DNA from 2 places in the Vibrio rotiferianus genome. Region 1 is predicted to be linked to the other one. Evidence: riboswitches for the same ligand, from Rfam matches in the RefSeq annotation. Region 1 holds a riboswitch; the other holds the start of a gene.
The links. Region 1 has a riboswitch for lysine ahead of tet(35) (tetracycline efflux Na+/H+ antiporter family transporter Tet(35)). Riboswitches for the same ligand answer to the same signal wherever they lie in the genome.
Positions count from the first base shown of each region.

Region 2: it holds a riboswitch for lysine, as region 1 does, so the genes downstream of both, lysC (lysine-sensitive aspartokinase 3) here and tet(35) (tetracycline efflux Na+/H+ antiporter family transporter Tet(35)) in region 1, are expected to answer to the same signal.

Region 1 is NZ_CP018312.1:986,138-995,818, reverse strand. It holds gene hisC (histidinol-phosphate transaminase) at 1-821, opposite strand, end outside; gene hisD (histidinol dehydrogenase) at 834-2,126, opposite strand; gene hisG (ATP phosphoribosyltransferase) at 2,132-3,028, opposite strand; His leader region at 3,082-3,220, opposite strand; gene BSZ04_RS13675 (sigma-54 interaction domain-containing protein) at 3,573-4,526, shown strand; gene tet(35) (tetracycline efflux Na+/H+ antiporter family transporter Tet(35)) at 4,816-6,417, opposite strand; lysine riboswitch at 6,527-6,707, opposite strand; gene BSZ04_RS13665 (H-NS family histone-like protein) at 7,311-7,718, shown strand; gene BSZ04_RS13660 (inosine/guanosine kinase) at 7,864-9,168, opposite strand; gene BSZ04_RS13655 (hypothetical protein) at 9,285-9,554, opposite strand.
Region 2 is NZ_CP018312.1:190,609-200,289, reverse strand. It holds gene galU (UTP--glucose-1-phosphate uridylyltransferase GalU) at 1-140, shown strand, start outside; gene uvrA (excinuclease ABC subunit UvrA) at 278-3,100, shown strand; gene BSZ04_RS09935 (PglL family O-oligosaccharyltransferase) at 3,165-4,949, shown strand; gene BSZ04_RS09930 (pyridoxal-phosphate-dependent aminotransferase family protein) at 5,006-6,127, opposite strand; lysine riboswitch at 6,351-6,529, shown strand; gene lysC (lysine-sensitive aspartokinase 3) at 6,653-8,005, shown strand; gene metH (methionine synthase) at 8,073-9,681, opposite strand, start outside.

The sequences.
Region 1 (9,681 bases):
AAGTAGGCACGGTTTGCATTCAGATCGAGAACTTGGAACTTCGCTCGCGCTAGGCCTGCTTCAGAAAGCGCTTGAGTGGCAATTTCTGCTACTGGCACCGGTACTGGATATGGTGCGATAACTTTAAGAAGTACATTAATCAGCTCTTCGTTCGCAAGCGTAAATCCACAACGCAGACCTGCAAGCGCAAAAGCTTTCGACAGAGTGCGCAGAATTGCGAGATTCGGGTATTGCGCCAGTAAATCTACCGTTGATGCTTCAGGGCAAAAATCAATGTACGCTTCATCCATCACCACGATTGCACGGTCTTTTGTCATCTCAAGCAGAGAGACAATATCTTCACGCTTAACTAAGTTACCCGTTGGGTTGTTTGGCGAACATACAAAAACCAGTTTCACGTTATCTAGATTAGCTTCGATACCTGCAAGGTCTAGTTGCCAATCTGACGTTAGTGGCACGGTTTTTCGCTCGACACCAATGGTTTCTGCGCTGATGGCATACATACCGTAAGTTGGTGGACAGTAAAGAATCGCATCTTCACCCGGCTCACAGAAAGCACGAATCAGTAGTTCAATGCCTTCATCTGCACCGCGAGAAGTCAGCGTTTGTTCTGGTTTCACACCCGCATACGCTGCGTAAGCAGAAATCAGTTCTTTCGGTTGGCATTCGCTGTAACGATTAAGACGAGCAAAGTCTGTTTTGTATTCATTGTTAAATGGTGATTCGTTGGCATTTAGCCACACGTCACCGGTACCACCAATTCGGCGAGCCGATAAATAAGGGGTAAGTTGTTGGACTTGTTTACGCGCTAGCTTTTCCATCTCATTGTCCTCTTACTTCGCTGCCAATTTTTCTACGCGGATAGTCACTGCACGTTTGTGTGCATCCAAGCCTTCCGCTTCAGCCATTGTGACTACTGTAGGGGCAAGGTTCTTTAGACCATCAGCAGACAGCTCTTGAATCGTCATACGCTTAGAGAAGTCCGCCAAGCCTAAGCTTGAATAAGTACGTGTGTAACCGTAAGTAGGAAGAACGTGGTTAGTACCAGATGCGTAATCACCTGCTGATTCAGGCGACCAATCACCAAGGAAAATAGAGCCTGCGTTGTCTAATAGAGGCAGAAGCTCGCGTGGGTTCTTAGTCTGAACAATTAAGTGCTCAGGACCGTAGTAATTTGAGATTGAAACCGATTGAGTCAGAGACTCGGCAATGATGATCAAGCTTGAAGCCAATGCTTGTTCAGCGATATCCGCACGAGATAGCTCCTTAAGCTGACGTTGAACCGCATCCGTCACTTGATCCGCAATCACAGGTGAAGGTGTCACAAGTACCACTTGAGAGTCAGGGCCGTGCTCCGCTTGGCTTAGAAGATCTGCAGCAATGAAGTCTGGGTCTGCGGTTTCATCGGCAATCACTAACACTTCTGATGGGCCTGCTGGCATATCAATCGCTGCGCCACGGAAATCATTACTTACCTGACGTTTTGCTTCTGTCACATAGGCGTTGCCCGGGCCAAAGATCTTATCGACTTTGGATACAGTCTCTGTACCGTAAGCCATCGCAGCGACGGCTTGACCACCGCCAACGTTGTACACTTCATCAATGCCACACAGTTTTGCTACATAAAGAATCTCGTCAGCAATTGGTGGTGGTGAACAAAGCACCACTTTACGACAGCCTGCAATTTTTGCAGGAACCCCAAGCATCAAAACAGTCGATGGCAATGGCGCACTGCCACCGGGAATGTACAAACCTACTTTTTGAATTGGGCGCGTTACCTGCTCACAAAGTACACCCGGTTGAGTTTCTACTTTGATTGGCTGTGGCTTTTGTGCTTTGTGAAACTTAGTGATGTTTTCATACGCTTGCTCTAATGCGCTTTTCATCTTTTCAGAAAGACGCGCTGACGCTTCATCGATTTCTTGAGCGGAAACACGGATGGATTCCGGCTGCACTCGGTCAAACTTCTCAGTCAGCTCCAATAATGCAGCATCACCTTCTTTGCGAACTTTTGCGATTACTTCAGAAACCGCGGCAGTGATGTTCGCACCTTCTGTAATTGCAGGACGTTCTAGGATTGAGTCTTGCTGCGTTTCACTTAGCGATTGCCATACGACTGTTCTCATTGCGATTACTCCATCATTTTTTCAATTGGTAGTACTAGAATTGAGCTCGCACCCAGTTCTTTTAGCTGTTCCATGGTTTCCCAGAACAGGTTTTCAGTACTTACCAAGTGAACCGCAACTTTTTGCTTGTCAGCAGATAGAGGCAATACCGTTGGGTCTTCAGCGCCTGGAAGCAGTGCTTTGATTTGGTCTAGCTTCTCAGCTGGCGCATGTAGCATGATGTACTTAGACTCTTTCGCTTGCTGTACGCCTTGCATACGAGTCAAGAGCTTTTCGATTAGCGCCACTTTGTCTGCGTCGAACTCACCAGTACGTTGGATGAGCGTTGCTTTTGATTTGAAGATAATTTCAGCTTCTTTAAGACCGTTCGCCTCTAGCGTTGCACCTGTAGAAACCAAGTCAGCGATGGCATCAGCAAGACCCGCGCGTGGGGCAACTTCTACAGAGCCTGTCAGCATACATGCAGAGAAAGGAACACCCGCTTCATCCATGTAAGCTTTTAGCAGTTGTGGGTATGTCGTAGCGATACGTTTGCCAGCGAGGTCTTGAGGGCCGTTGTACTCTTCGTCTTTGTCGATTGCGATAGATAAACGGCAGCCACCGAAATCAAGACGACGAAGTTGAACAAATTCATACGGTTCACCCAACGCTTTACGATCTAAACGAACTTCTTCTAATTCGTTTTCACCGATAAAGCCAAGGTCTACTACGCCATCCATAATCAGACCAGGGATGTCGTCATCACGAACCAAAAGCAAATCAATTGGCATGTTCTCTGAGTGAACCACTAGACGCTCACCCATTACGTTGAATTTCACGCCACACTTTTTCAGTAGAGCTTGGCTCTCTTTGCTTAGGCGGCCTTTTTTCTGAATTGCGATTCTTAAGCGTTGTGTTTGCATTGCTTTATCCCTGTGCAAAATTTGGTAATTTGAATATTTTATAAACCAGTAAAACTAAAAAACCCTCGAGAGATGTTGGTCTCCCGAGGGTTTGAAATCTGTTTTCACTTTGATTTTCACCTCCGGGAGTTTCCTATCTCCCGGGTATGCGTACATCTCCCGAAAGACTAGGCTGGGTGATGATGGTGATGAATGTTCATTACAAAATTACGCATACTTATTTAAACTCGATTGAATTGCTTCGTTAACAACCACACTAACTAAGCTTCTGATGTTTTTCAACACAAAAATTAAACTTTTAGCAAAACACCACATAACCAATTGTTTTTAAACAAATTAAAGTTAGATCAATCTTAACCTCACATCAAATTGTGTTGTAGATGTTTAGCTTGGTGAAACCATGTAAACCCGTTTCGCAAAAAGTCAGTCTGTTAGGTTGAACACAGAGAACCACATGTCATTCTCACATTTGAGAGCGCGAATCATCCCTGAGACAGTTAATCCTGACTATCCTTCTTATGGGGCATCGGAAGAAATAATATTAATGAAAATTCGCAAAGTGGGAGTTAAGCAGACCACTGCTGACCAGCATCCACAACTTCAGTTTTTGATCGGAGAAAGCTCATGCATTAACGAGTTACGCACCAACATCGCTAAATACGCCAAAAGCGATGCTGAGGTGCTGATTCACGGTGAGACAGGCGTCGGTAAAGGACTCTGTGCGCACATAATTCACGAACTTTCGTCACGACACGAACACCCTTTTGTCTCGGTCAACTGCGGGGCTATACCTTCAGGTCTTGTAGCTTCGGAGCTGTTCGGACACACGAAAGGCGCCTTCACTGGCGCAATCCATGATCGCACTGGATTTGTCGAAAGAGCAAATAAGGGAACGCTTTTTCTAGACGAAATAGGCGATATGCCACCTGATTCGCAAATACATTTATTGCACTTTTTGGAAAGTAAGCAAATTCAAAAGTTAGGTGGGGACAAATGCTTAAACGTTGATTGTCGTATTATCGCTGCTAGCCACGTGGATTTAAAAAGTGAAGTGGTAAGGGGGAACTTTCGAGAGGATCTCTTTTATCGTCTAAACATCCTTACGCTCTCCGTCCCGCCAGTCAGACGTCGTGGTCATGACATTTTGTTATTAGCACAGCATTTTTTAAATCAGCTGCAAAATGGAGAAGAATTCGAGATATCAAAAAAAGCTGAAGATAAATTAATGGCGCATTCATGGCCAGGTAATGTACGCGAACTGAGAAATGTCATTCAGCGAGCTATTGTAATGAGTGAAGATGGCACAATCTTAGAAGCTGATCTGGGATTAAATAGCAAAGATAGAGAAATCCTGCCTAATAGCGAACAAATTGACTTAGAGTTCCTGCTTCAAGCTATTGAAGATAACAAACATAATATGAGCGCTGCTGCAAGGCAACTTGGTATTTCCAGAACCACCTTATATCGTCTCATCAAGAAATATAACTTACACGTATAAAGTGTAACGTAACACTGTGTAACACACGTAATCCACACTTTCAGTTACTTAGCAAAAAGCCAAGATAACTGCCATTCTAGCTATAATAAAATCATAGACTTAAATCCGGCATAGCCCTTGCTTAATAACCAATATTGTTTAAGTAAGTTGAGGTGTATTTTACAGCACTACTTTTCTCTAACTGTTACCCCAAAAACGCGATAGCCCCCCTCACCTATATATCGCGTTAAAAAAAAGCTCCGCCTGACCTCGGCGGAGCTTCCTCTTTTAATAAGCTACATTCAATGCGCTAAGCGTTTTGGCATGACGCCATTTTAGACTTAGAGATCCAAGATAGTACTGCACATACAATCACAAACGTAATTGATGCTGCAATAAACGAGAACGCAATAGACGCTGTCATACCCAGAACAATAAAGCCCACACATGAAACAAGTGCTACCGAAAGCGCATAAGGCAACTGCGTTGATACGTGATCAATGTGGTTACAACGTGCGCCAGTCGATGACAGAATTGTGGTATCTGAGATAGGTGAACAGTGGTCACCGAATACAGCACCAGCCAGAACAGCACTTAACATTGGTAGCATTAGTGCTACGTCTGTTGCACCAGCCATATCACCCGCGATTGGAAGCATGATCCCGAACGTACCCCATGAGGTGCCTGTTGAGAATGCCATTAGACCAGAAAGCAAGAATAGGATAACCGGCAGCCAATGAGGGTTAATGTTACCTTGCGCCATTGTCGATAGGTAAGAACCCGTCTTCATGTCACCGATAACAGAGCCGATAGTCCATGCGAAGACAAGAATTAGGATCGCACCAAACATCGATTTAGCACCAATCCAAAGTGTGCGACCAATCTCTACCATTGGAATGCCTTGTTTAAACACAGTAAACAGTGCTACAGCCAGGCCAAGCAAGCTACCGTAGATTAAAGACATACCAACATCGGTGTTCTCAAACGCACCTAGAAGAGCAAACTCTTTACCGTCCGCAGCTAGTGCTTGACCACCGGTGTAAAGCATAGATGCTATAGTAGCAACGATAAGCGTTACGATTGGAAGCACTAGGTCAGAAACTTTGCCCTTCTCGCTTTCACGAATATCTAGCTCTTCGTTAAGCTCGTGAGCTTCTTGAGTATCGTTTTCTTTATCTTTGTCAAAACCACGGCCTTGAGATGCTGCGATTTCATGGTCACGCATCTTGCCAATATCAAGACCAAACCACGCAACTGCAAATACCATTAGTAGCGCAAAGACAGCGTAGAAGTTCATTGGGATAAGGCGTACATAAGCACCAAGCGCTGAGTACTCCGTGATACCGTGTGACACCAAGATACCACCGATAATCGTAATAATGTACGCACCCCAGCTAGAAGCTGGCATGATCACACACATTGGTGCAGCGGTTGAGTCAAGGATGTACGCAAGCTTGGCGCGAGAGACGTAGAAACGGTCGGTCACTGGGCGAGAGATCGCACCAACAGCAAGACTATTAAAGTAATCGTCGACAAAAATGAATACGCCAAGGAAGGCTGCAAGAAGTTTAGAGCCGCGTTTACTTTTTACTCGTGTTTGCGCCCATTCCGCAAAAGCGCGCGTACCACCAGAAAGTGTTAACAGTGCTGTTGTCATACCTAAAAGGATTAGGAAGCCAACAATGCTCATGTTCCAAGTATTAATACCACCGTCTTCAATAAAGACAGAAGAAACTTGAGAGCTAACATAACCTACCGTGTTACCGATAGACCAATCGTTAAGTAGCACCGCACCCAGTACGATACCAACACCAAGAGAAACTAAAACACGTCGAGTTAGAATCGCCAGCGTCAGTGCGACAATAGGCGGTAATAACGAAACAGGAGAATGTGCAAAATCTATTAAATTCATGATCTTCAAAAACCAAAGTTTGGCTAGAGATCTACTGCAGACAAGTCACGTAGCATACGGTACGTGCTCATGTTGAACTTAGCGACAGGGAAGCGAACACTCCACCCAACCCTACAGTAGCGCTCCATAGTTTAATGTTTATATACTATGGCAGTGTTGCTCCTTTCGGATACAACCCCAGCAAGTGGTTTCGATAGGCCACTTACTTCGGCAATCTTCGCCTTCCACTATTATTCATTGGCATCACCCCAATAATAGCTACTCTTCGAGACTGCGCCTCTACGGCAACAACAAACAATTAACCATTAATTGTACAAATTAACAACATATTGTCTGCAATATTGCATCAGGTATTTGCCATTGTACTCATGAGGACCACCAATGCAACACATCAAACTAAATTAAATCGATAAATAATCGTCACAATGATTTATAAATGAAATGTAACTGAAACATGGATTACGCAACTGCAATCACATTAATTAAATAAATAGAAGTTGACGTAAACACTCTACCTTTAGCACTGTGCATTTAAGCTCATAACATTCGAAAAGGAGCAATTCCCCAAATAAGAGTAAGTCTCATATCGCATATTTAAATTCTATCGGTCATACAGCGGCCTTTCACCTAAAGAATAGATTAACAACTTTATGATTAGAGTGATTCCCGCTGAGTATTAAAGCCAATAATGCTTACTAGGCCAAATAAGTTTGAACTTATATTAAACAGTACGCTCCAATATTGAACTTTTATAGAAAAATTTATTTATTGTTTGCCAACCACGGAAAGATGGCGTTAAATATTAAAGTTTAATATTTCTATTATTTTGTTTGTTTTAATTAATCACTAGCATTATTATTACCAAACACCCTACTTAAAGAATAGGAACAGTTATGTCTGAGCTGACAAAAACACTTCTAAATATTCGTAGCCTACGCGCATTTTCACGTGAGCTAACTCTAGAGCAACTTGAAGAAGCACTAGATAAACTAACTATCGTAGTTCAAGAACGCAAAGAAGCTGAAGAAGCTGATCGCGCTGCACAAGCAGAGCAAGAAGCAAAACTAGCAGCAATTGCAGAACAAATCGCCCAAGATGGTATCGACGTTAATGCACTAATTAGCGCACTATCAGGTGAAACAAAAACAAAAACTAAGTCTAAGCGCGCTCCACGCCCAGCTAAATACAAATATGTAGATACAACTGGCGAAGAGAAAACTTGGACAGGCCAAGGCCGTACACCTTCTGCAATTCAAGAGCAATTGGATGCCGGTAAATCGCTAGATGATTTCCTAATCTAATCTCGACCAACAGTCATACTAAAAAGGCTCCTCTAAGGAGCCTTTTTTTATCTCTTACACATTTGTATTCTTCACTAAACTCAGAAAGCTCAGACAAAAAAGGCGCATAAAAATATGCGCCTTATAAAGTCATGGTGAAGAACGGTTAACGCTCCCAGTACGCCTCTTCTAGGCTATCTTCTCGCTCAGGCAGTCCACGGGATAGACGAGGAGAATGCTGCACTAGCACTTCATAGCTTGCACGGTTCGCGTATTTACATACTTGCGAAAACGAAGAATACGTTAAAAACTGATGCGCATGCTTGCTGGAGTTTGGCACATTTTCTTTGTGGTACTTATTTGCGGCCATATCATGAAGTACTGCAGATAACGCAGCATCACCAGCACCATTGGTATTTTTAATTTTCTCTGGGCCACCCATATAAGGAGAAATATGAGAATAAACTTTAATTGGGTTTACACTTGCATCCTTTTTCGCTGGACGGCTAAATTCGTAGCGGTTAAATTCCGCGATCGAGCCAGGAAGCAATGGAAGTGAAGTTTCGCGCTTAGCATCATCTTCTGTATAACCCGCCATAAACAATCCAACAGGGCCCGCTGTACATAATACAAGATCAGCCCATTCTAATGTTTTATCAGACGCAGCCAATGGATCAGATTCACCAGTAAGTGCCTCTGCTTCATCTTCATTCATTGCCACAACCGATACGTTATCGCGAATAAATTCTTGCCAGAATGTAGGATCATCTTGAATAACGAATTTAGTACCTAGTGTTAATACCACTGGTACGTCGTGTTTCTTCGCGTATTCAATCGCGCGCATGGTTGCTTCAGGCATTGGGTCGCCTTCTTTACAACGCACTAGGTACGCTGTGAGAACCAGAGCAGATGCACTCTTGAAGATTTTCTCAGGAATATTGTCTGGGTGAAGTTGGTTCATTTGGCCTTCGCTGATTGCGAAAGTACGTTCACCGTCTTCAGTAATAAGAGCAAAACAACGACCGATTGCACCTTCAACACCTTGTAGGTAGTTTAAGTCCATACGGCTTGACGTATTACATAGGTAGCGGTAACCGTAGCTACCGATTTTGATATCCTGGCTCATAACGCCTAGAAGTGTAGAGCGGTCATCTGCCAATACAGAGTAGTTATGTAGCGTGTTACCGATCGTACCGCCCGCATACTCATTCGTAATTAGGTTGTCTTCTTTTAGCTGCTGGTAAAGCGCTTCTGCCGTTGCATCATCAATTACCAGCGAGTGTCCCTTACTCAAACCATATTTTTCGATTACATCCGTGGTAACTTTAGCTTCGATATCTACCAACGTCTGATCAATACCGATAATGTGAGTACGCGTCATTTTCTTGCTTTCTTGTGCTTGACTCACTAAAGGGTCGCGAGCATGAACAGGAAAATAATGCTTCGATTTGCGTTGTCCAGGAAATTTCATATTGTTTGTCTGAATAAGGGATGAAAAGGAGAACGGATTCTATACCGCTGTTATAAAAGCAGCAATAAAAGCAATTATAGCAAACGTTTGCAGTCTATTTTTTTCTTTCAGGCTACTTATTCACCTTCCATAAAGCTTAGATCAGGTAATTGCTCCAGGTGCTCGCTATAACGCTTTAAGTTGAACTCCCCTTCATTTTTCATCACGTCAAAAATCTCAATCGACATCGCACACGCCATCATTGCAATCGCGTCTTCACGTGGTGTGCCTGTCATCATTAGGCGCATGAGTGTTTCTTTTACTTTAAGTGGGTTGCTGTCTTCGAGTTGATTTTCGACAATTTCAATCAACTCAGCTTCTTGCATAAATTGGTTTTCTTCGGTCATTTGATTTTTCCTCTTGGATTTTTGCCAACTATGCCATATATACCATCTCTATACTTATGAAATTACCAACTTGCGATTTTGTTGGAGAAAAGTGCAGCAAATCGAAGTGTGATTTCGATCTCGGATC
Region 2 (9,681 bases), 800 kb from region 1:
ACAAGTTCAAAGGCCAACGTTTCGACTGCGGTAGTGTTGAAGGTTACATCGAAGCAACTAACTACTGCTTCGAAAACTTATACCTAAAAGATGAAAAGAAATCTGAACTAGGCAAGCACGCTACAAAGAAAGCAGTATAATCTACTCAAACATACTGATTCTAAAGCCCAGCGTAGTGCTGGGCTTTTATTTACTGTTTTTTTGTCCAGTATTTTCTTTGCACATTTATCACACTATGTAATACTTGCGTCACTTGGTTATACATAGAGCAAAAACGATGGATAAAATAGAAGTTCGTGGTGCCCGCACCCATAACCTCAAAGACATCAACCTCACTATCCCCCGCGATAAACTGATTGTCATTACTGGTTTGAGTGGTTCTGGTAAATCCTCTCTCGCATTCGATACTTTGTACGCGGAAGGTCAGAGACGATACGTAGAGTCGCTATCAGCTTACGCACGCCAATTTTTGTCTCTTATGGAAAAACCGGATGTTGACCACATCGAAGGTTTGTCTCCTGCGATCTCGATTGAGCAGAAATCAACATCACACAACCCACGTTCTACCGTTGGTACCATTACTGAGGTGTACGACTACCTCCGTCTGCTTTACGCACGCGTTGGCGAACCTCGTTGTCCAACACACCATACGCCTCTGGCAGCACAAACTATCAGCCAAATGGTCGATAAAGTCTTAGAGTTGCCAGAAGGCAGCAAAATGATGCTACTCGCTCCTATCGTGAAAGAGCGTAAAGGTGAGCACGTTAAGACGCTAGAGAACCTAGCTGCTCAAGGTTTCATCCGCGCACGCATCGATGGTGAAACTTGCGATCTTTCTGATCCACCGCCGCTAGAATTGCACAAGAAGCACACCATAGAAGTGGTTGTGGACCGCTTTAAAGTTCGCCCAGATTTGCAGCAACGTTTAGCTGAATCCTTCGAAACCACATTGGAGCTTTCTGGTGGTATCGCCGTTGTTGCTCCAATGGATGGCGATGGCGAAGAAGTGATCTTCTCTGCCAACTTTGCTTGTCCTATTTGCGGTTACAGCATGCAAGAGCTTGAGCCTCGTTTGTTCTCATTCAACAACCCAGCTGGTGCGTGTGGCACTTGTGATGGTTTGGGCGTGCAGCAATATTTCGATCCAAGTCGAGTTATTCAAGATGAAACGCTTAGCTTGGCACAAGGTGCGATTCGTGGTTGGGATCAAAAGAACTACTATTACTTCCAGATGCTGACAGCGCTGGCGGATCATTACGGTTTCGATCTTCATGCGCCATTTAATTCTCTGCCAAAGAAAACCCAAGACATCATTCTTAAAGGATCTGGGCGTACTGAAGTCGAGTTCAAGTACATTAACGACCGTGGTGACATTCGTGTTAAGCGTCATCCTTTCGAAGGGATCCTGAATACACTTGAGCGCCGTTACCGCGATACCGAATCTAACTCAGTACGTGAAGAACTTGCGAAATACATCTCTACTAAGTCTTGTTCAAGCTGTGGCGCTACTCGTCTTCGCCTAGAAGCTCGTAACGTCTTTATCGCCGATACGACACTACCGGAGATTGTTGAACTCAGCATCGCCGACGCATTGGAATTCTTCCACTCTTTGAAGCTCGAAGGTCAACGCGCCCAAATCGCTGAAAAAGTGATGAAGGAAATCAATGATCGCCTGCAGTTCTTGGTTAACGTAGGCTTGAACTACCTCAACTTATCGCGCAGTGCAGAAACCCTATCGGGTGGCGAAGCTCAACGTATTCGTTTAGCGAGCCAAATTGGTGCTGGTTTAGTGGGTGTCATGTACGTTCTGGATGAGCCATCAATTGGCCTCCACCAGCGTGATAACGAACGCCTATTGAAAACCCTGACCCACCTAAGAGATTTGGGTAACACAGTATTAGTGGTTGAGCACGATGAAGATGCGATTCGTTGTGCTGATCACGTGATCGATATCGGTCCAGGTGCAGGTGTACACGGTGGTAACGTGGTCGCTGAGGGTACGATGGACGAGATCATCGCCAATCCGAACTCACTGACTGGTCAGTACCTCAGTGGTGCGAAAGAGATTGCAGTACCAAAAGAGCGTACGCCACGCGATCCAAAGAAAACCGTTGAACTACTTGGTGCGACAGGTAACAACTTAAAGAATGTCGACCTTTCCGTTCCTGTTGGCTTGTTCAGCTGTATTACGGGGGTATCTGGTTCAGGTAAGTCGACTCTGATCAACGATACCTTCTTTAAGATCGCCCATACCCAGTTGAACGGTGCAACAACTGCGCACCCTTCACCATACAAAACAATCAAAGGGTTAGAGCACTTCGATAAAGTTATCGACATTGACCAAAGTCCTATCGGTCGTACGCCACGTTCAAACCCTGCCACTTACACAGGCATATTTACTCCGATTCGTGAACTTTTTGCGGGCACGCAAGAGTCACGCTCTCGCGGTTACAAGCCGGGGCGCTTTAGCTTTAACGTACGCGGTGGTCGCTGTGAGGCCTGTCAGGGCGATGGTGTAATCAAGGTGGAAATGCACTTCCTCCCTGACGTCTACGTTCCTTGTGATGTGTGTAAAGGTAAACGCTACAACCGCGAAACACTTGAAGTACGTTACAAAGGCAAGACCATTGATGAAGTACTGGAAATGACGGTAGAAGATGCACGCACTTTCTTCGATCCAGTACCTGCTATTGCTCGTAAGCTGCAAACTCTGATGGATGTAGGTTTGTCTTACATTCGTTTAGGTCAAGCAGCAACTACATTGTCAGGTGGTGAAGCTCAGCGTGTGAAACTGGCTAGAGAGCTGTCTAAACGTGATACCGGCAAAACCTTATACATTTTGGATGAGCCGACAACTGGTCTGCACTTCCACGATATCCAGCAGCTACTAACTGTACTGCACCGTCTGCGAGACCACGGAAATACTGTTGTCGTCATCGAACACAACCTCGATGTTATTAAGACGGCAGACTGGATTATCGACTTAGGTCCCGAAGGCGGACAGGGTGGTGGTGAAATCATCGCACAAGGAACGCCTGAAGATGTGTCTCAGATCGAAGGTTCACACACCGCTCGCTTCCTTAAGCCTATGTTGAAGTAAAAAAAACAGGTAAAGTAAAAGACCAGCCTTCGCTGGTCTTTTTTAATAGTAATGGCGTAATTTCATGGCAACGATACATGTAAGTGGCACAAAACTTTCTCCAAATAGAGTGAAAGCGCCTCTAAATCGCAAGTTTCTTATTTCTCTCACTGTTGTTTTTCTACTTGCGATGCATATATTTATGCCAAACCCTGGCGGCTCAGGGCTTGCCCTCTCTTTTAACGCCACAACTTGGATTGGTTTGAGTATCAGCCTTGGAATAGGCCTATATCATTTAGCAACCAATAGAGAAGTAAGATACTCAAAATTAACCATTGGCCTGCTATTTAGCGGTGTGATCATTTCCATACCAGTGCTTTTCCCCAATGCGAATATTGAACACTCTGCAAATCAGCTTATCGGTCTATGGACTGGGTTGATATTGTTCGTTTTGCTACAACAATTTAAATTCAGCAACAAGCACAAGCAGAGACTCTTGTGGTTCATCGTACTCGCGGTGCTCATTGAGTCACTGTTTGGTTTCATCCAGTTTTTAGTATTGCAACCCGGTAATATCTTTGGATATGACACAGTTGCTAATAGACCATATGGTATTTTCCAACAACCAAATGTAATGGCTAGCTTCCTAGTAACAGGGCTAGCGATTACAGGCTACCTTTTAGCAAGACAACCTTATAAGTATGAACGTAAGCTCAGTGATATTATTGTTTTGTACTTAGTCCCTATTTTGACTATACCGTTAGTTATCGTACTCGCATCTAGAACAGGATGGCTGAGTTGCATTTTTGTTTTGCTCTTGCTAATTCCATATCTATTCCGTTTTACCACTAAAAAACGACTAGTTTGCTGGCTATTTTCAATCCTGATTGGCCTTATGATTGGCACCACATTAGCCATCGTTAAAAATGAGAGCGGTAACAGACTCAGCCAAAAAGCGACAGCTTCCGATGACATAAGAAGTACGCTTTATAAGCAGGGGCTAGATATGCTGATTGAGAAGCCGTTTACTGGCTATGGGTATGGTAATTTTGAACCCTCATACATTCTGTATACAGCTAGGCAGCATGCATTAAATGAAAACTACCCTAGCGGTTTACCAGCTTTGGATCACCCACATAATGAGTTGCTATATTGGGGGATAGAAGGGGGATTACTGCCAATTATTGGCATTACACTGGCTGCTGGCTTGGTGCTTTTTCGTATCTACCATGCCAAAAGGGGAACTCGCCTGGCTATTCTTGCTTTGTTTATCCCTATTTTGATGCACTCACAGCTAGAGTATCCATTTTATCATTCCTTCATCCATTGGATAATCTTTGTTATTTTACTTTATTGGGTTGATCAGAGAGTCTCTCGATATCGAAAAGTCCATTTTAGTAAAATTACAAAAAGCCTACTGAGAGTCTGTAGCATAGTGATACCCGCTGCTATCAGCTTTTACATGTTAAGTGCATTGCACACCAACTATGTCTTAACCAAGTTTGAAACAACGCGCCCGACTAACCCGGACATCTTAAATCAGGTGACAAATCCTGTGGTTTGGAAAGATCGTTTCGATTGGGATGTATACAGTACTTTCTTAAACATCGGTTTATACAAGCAAGATCCAACCTTGATTCAGCCTTACATTGATTGGTCTTTGGAAATCATTAAAGACAAGCCACGCCCAGCATTTTACAACAACTTGATACTGGCATATCAAGGGTTGGATGACTCAAGCAAGGCAGAACAAATTCGCGCTGAGGCACAGTTCTTGTTCCCTAAAATTGATTTCAGTGGCGTCAACTATCAGCCACCTTCTCAAGCCATATCTGCTTCACCAACACCGACGTCAGGTGCTAAGCAATAAATACAAAAAAGCGAAGGAATAACCTTCGCTTTTCTTTATCTCATTACCGAGGCAGTTTATTCAGTCAAAGACTCTTCTAAAGCTCGCAAACACAAAGCAACATTTTCAGGTCGAGCACCATAGCCCATCAATCCAATTCGCCATGCTTTACCAGCCAGCGCACCAAGACCTGCACCAATCTCTAGGTTGTAGGTTTCAAGTAAGTGATTACGCACTTTTGCTTCATCAATTCCTTCAGGGACATAAATCGCATTCAATTGCGGTAGTCGATACTCCTCTTCTACCACAAATTCAAAGCCTAGTTTTTGCAGACCTGCTTTAAGCTTCTCGTGCATTAACTGGTGACGCGCCCATGCATTTTCTAAACCTTCATTTTTAAGGATAAGTAGAGCTTCATGCAGAGCATACAAGCTGTTCACCGGCGCTGTGTGGTGATAACTGCGCTTGCCTTCTCCGCTCCAGTAACCCAGCACTAAGCTTTGATCCAAGAACCAGCTTTGAACCGGTGTCGTCCTGGATTGAATCTTCTCAATAGCAGCTGGAGAAAGGGTGACTGGTGATAAGCCAGGAACACACGACAAACATTTTTGGCTGCCCGAATACACAGCATCTAACTGCCACTCATCAACTTTAAGGGGCACACCACCAAGTGAGGTTACAGCATCGACAATCGATAGCAAACCGTATTGCTTCGCCAGCTTACCCAAGGCTTGGGCGTCACTTACCGCGCCCGTCGATGTTTCTGCATGAACAAAAGCAAGAATCTTAGCATCAGGGTGCTGCTTTAACGCTTCTTCAACTTTATCGACCGATACGGGCGTTCCCCACTCATCATCGACGACAACCGCTTCCCCACCAGCACGAACCACGTTTTCACGCATACGCTCACCGAAAACACCATTGCGGCAGACGATGACTTTGTCGCCCTTTTCAATCAAGTTGACAAAGCACGTTTCCATGCCTGCACTGCCCGGCGCAGAGACTGCAATGGTAAATTCATTTTCCGTTTGGAAAGCGTATTTAAGCAGTTGTTTTAGCTCGTCCATCATGGCAATGAAAAGTGGGTCTAGGTGACCAACCGTTGGACGGCTAAGCGCTTGTAAAACTTGAGGTGAAATATCAGATGGACCAGGTCCCATTAAAATACGATGTGGGGGAATAAAGCTTTGGATCGGCATATCAGCTCCTTGATTGCAGTCATTCATCCTGAGCGTTATAAAAGTTCTATGTAAAATGCTGGCTCAGGCATCGGAGTTTTCACCCTAATAGATTTTTCCTCTATCGGCAATTAGCCCTAAGTATAGAGGTCAAACCACTGTCACAAATTCGTTAATAAAAACTTTCATAATGGTTGAGATATTGGTTGACAATGTGACAGCAAAACCGTTCAATGTTTAAGCTTTATGCAGAAGAGGAGCACTACCCAGGCAGGTGATTTGTGGAGCCGCAATTCCAATACCAATCACTCAGGGGGAGTAGTGCCGAGGTAAGTCAAAGTTGCAGGATTTGACTTGTCGGTTGACTTGGGTTGAGTCCCATCAACTGTCATCAGCGCCGTATGATGAAGAGCTTCTGAGGGTAAATTTTCAAATTACATTCTAACTACCTCTCTATTTGCTCTGTTCCTTTCCTCACCAAACATTGGATGTATTGGGCAACCAATTAATTGTTGTTATTTTTTCAGGAAGTCGTGGGAGAACGCAGTGAGCGCATTTAACGTAGCAAAATTCGGTGGAACCAGTGTTGCCAACTTTGAGGCAATGAGTCGTTGCTCCACTATCATAGAAAACAACCCAAATACTCGTCTTGTCGTCAGCAGCGCTTGCTCAGGTGTCACTAACTTATTGGTTGAGCTGGCAAATGGTGTTCAAGACCAAGAACATCGAGCAGAAGTACTTCAGAAACTAGCAGGCATCCACGAATCGATTCTGTCGCAGCTAGAAAACGCAACCGAAGCAGCAGCTGAGGTTTATTCGATTCTTGATACCGTCACGAGCTTGGCAGAGGCTGCTTCAATCCAAGCAAGCACCAAACTGACAGACCATTTAGTCGCTTGTGGTGAATTAATGTCGACTCATATTCTTACGCAACTAATGTGTGAGCGTGGTGTGAATGCAGTTCGTTTTGATATTCGCGACGTGCTAAAAACCGATGGTAATTTTGGTCGAGCTGAACCTAATGTCGAGACAATTTCGCAGCTAGCACAAGAAAAGTTAGTCCCACTTTGCCAAGAATACGTGGTTATCACCCAAGGTTTTATTGGCTCAGATGAAGAAGGTAATACCACCACGCTTGGTCGTGGCGGCAGTGACTACAGTGCAGCACTCATTGCAGAAGGTGTGAAAGCAGCAGGTCTAGAGATTTGGACTGACGTTCCGGGCATCTATACCACAGACCCACGTATCGCCTCAAAAGCAGCGCCAATCCCAGAGATCAGCTTTAGCGAAGCATCAGAGATGGCAAACTTCGGCGCAAAAATTCTGCACCCTTCAACACTGGTTCCGGCACTTCGTCACGACATCCCTGTATTCGTAGGCTCGTCTAAAGAACCGGAAAAAGGCGGCACATGGATCCGGCACCAAGTAGAGAGCTCACCTTTATTCCGAGCACTTGCTCTGCGCTGTAACCAAACCATGGTGACATTACGCAGTGCTAACATGTTCCACGCATACGGCTTCTTAGCGAAAGTATTTGAGATCCTAGCGAAGCACAAAATCTCTGTTGACCTGATCACCACATCTGAAATCAGTGTGTCACTCACTCTTGATCAAACAGACACGTCTGGCGGCGCTCCTCAATTACCACAAGCCGCGCGTGAAGAGCTTGAAGAGCTGTGTAAAGTAGAAGTGGAACAAGACCTATGCCTCGTCGCTCTGATTGGTAACAACATGAGTGAAAGCAAAGGCTACGCGAAACAAGTATTTGGTACGTTAGAAGACTTCAACCTACGTATGATCTGTTACGGAGCAAGCCCACATAACCTGTGCTTCCTTGTTCACGAGTCCGTATCTCGCCAAGCGATCCAAAAACTGCATACTGAATTGTTCGAGCAATAAGACTGCTTTCATTCACTAATAAACAAGGGCTGCGCATGGCAGCCCTTTTAGTTTCTATATGGTTTGGTTAACCGTTAATGTTGGGACCTAACCATTTTTCCGCTTCGATCCTATCCCAGCCTTTGCGATCAGCATAGCTTTGCAGCTGATCTTCTTGGATCTGAGCGATCGCAAAGTAACGAGAGTCAGGATGCGAGAAGTACCAACCCGATACAGATGCACCTGGGTACATCGCATAGCTCGATGTCAGTGACATACCAATATTTTCTTCAACATTCATAAGCTCCCAAAGCGGTCCTTTCTCAGTATGCTCTGGACATGCTGGATAGCCCGGAGCAGGACGAATGCCTTGGTATTTCTCACGAATCAGTTCTTCATTCGACAGAGCTTCGCTCGCAGCGTAACCCCAAATCTCTTTACGCACACGCTCATGTAGATACTCAGCAAATGCTTCCGCTAGACGGTCCGCTACCGCTTGAATCATGATGGCATTGTAATCATCACCTTGCGCTTTGTATTCGTCAGCAAGTTCACGCTCACCGATACCACCGGTTACAGCAAAAGCACCAACCCAATCATGCTTACCAGACTCTTTCGGGGCAACATAATCCGACAGGCAGTAGTTGAAGCCTTTTGGTTTCTCCGTCTGCTGACGCAAGTTATGCAGCACTTTCGCTACTTCTGTACGCGATTCGTCGGTGTAGACTTCGATATCATCACCCACGCTTGCTGCAGGGAACAGACCACACATGCCGCGCGCTTTGAGTAACCCTTCACGCTCAACACGATCTAGTAGTTCACTAGCATCTTTGTACAGGCGTTGAGCCTCTTCACCCACTTCTTCATGGTCAAAGATTGTTGGATACTTGCCGACTAACGACCAAGTCATAAAGAAAGGCGTCCAGTCGATGTACTTACGCAAAGTAGACACTTCAAAGTCATCAAAAATATGGATACCCGGCTTCGCAGGAGCAGGAGGTGTGTACTTATCCCAATCAATCGCGACTTTGTTCGCTCGTGCTTCTTCTAAAGTAACAGGCTTAGTGCGCGGCTTCTTACGGTTATGCTGATCACGCACGCGTTCATAGTCCACGTCCAGCTTCTCAACAAAGCCAGGACGAAGTTCGTCTGAAAGTAATGATGTACATACACCAACCGCACGAGAAGCGTTATTGACATAAACCACTGGATGTTTGTAGTTCTGCTCAATCTTAACCGCCGTATGCGCTTTGGATGTTGTTGCACCACCAATCAGAAGCGGAAGATCGAAATCAAGACGCTCCATTTCTTTCGCTACATGCACCATTTCATCGAGGGACGGAGTGATCAAACCAGAAAGACCAATAATGTCGACGTTTTCTTCTTTGGCTACCTTGAGGATCTTCTCACATGGCACCATGACGCCAAGATCGATGATCTCGTAGTTGTTACATTGCAGAACCACGCCAACAATGTTCTTACCGATATCGTGCACGTCACCTTTTACCGTAGCCAGTAAGATCTTACCGTTGGAAGAACCCGCTTGCTTCTCTTTATTAATAAAAGGCTCTAAGTGCGCTACAGCTTGCTTCATAACACGCGCAGATTTCACTACCTGAGGAAGGAACATCTTACCTTCACCAAATAAATCACCCACCACGTTCATGCCGTCCATCAATGGACCTTCAATGACTTCA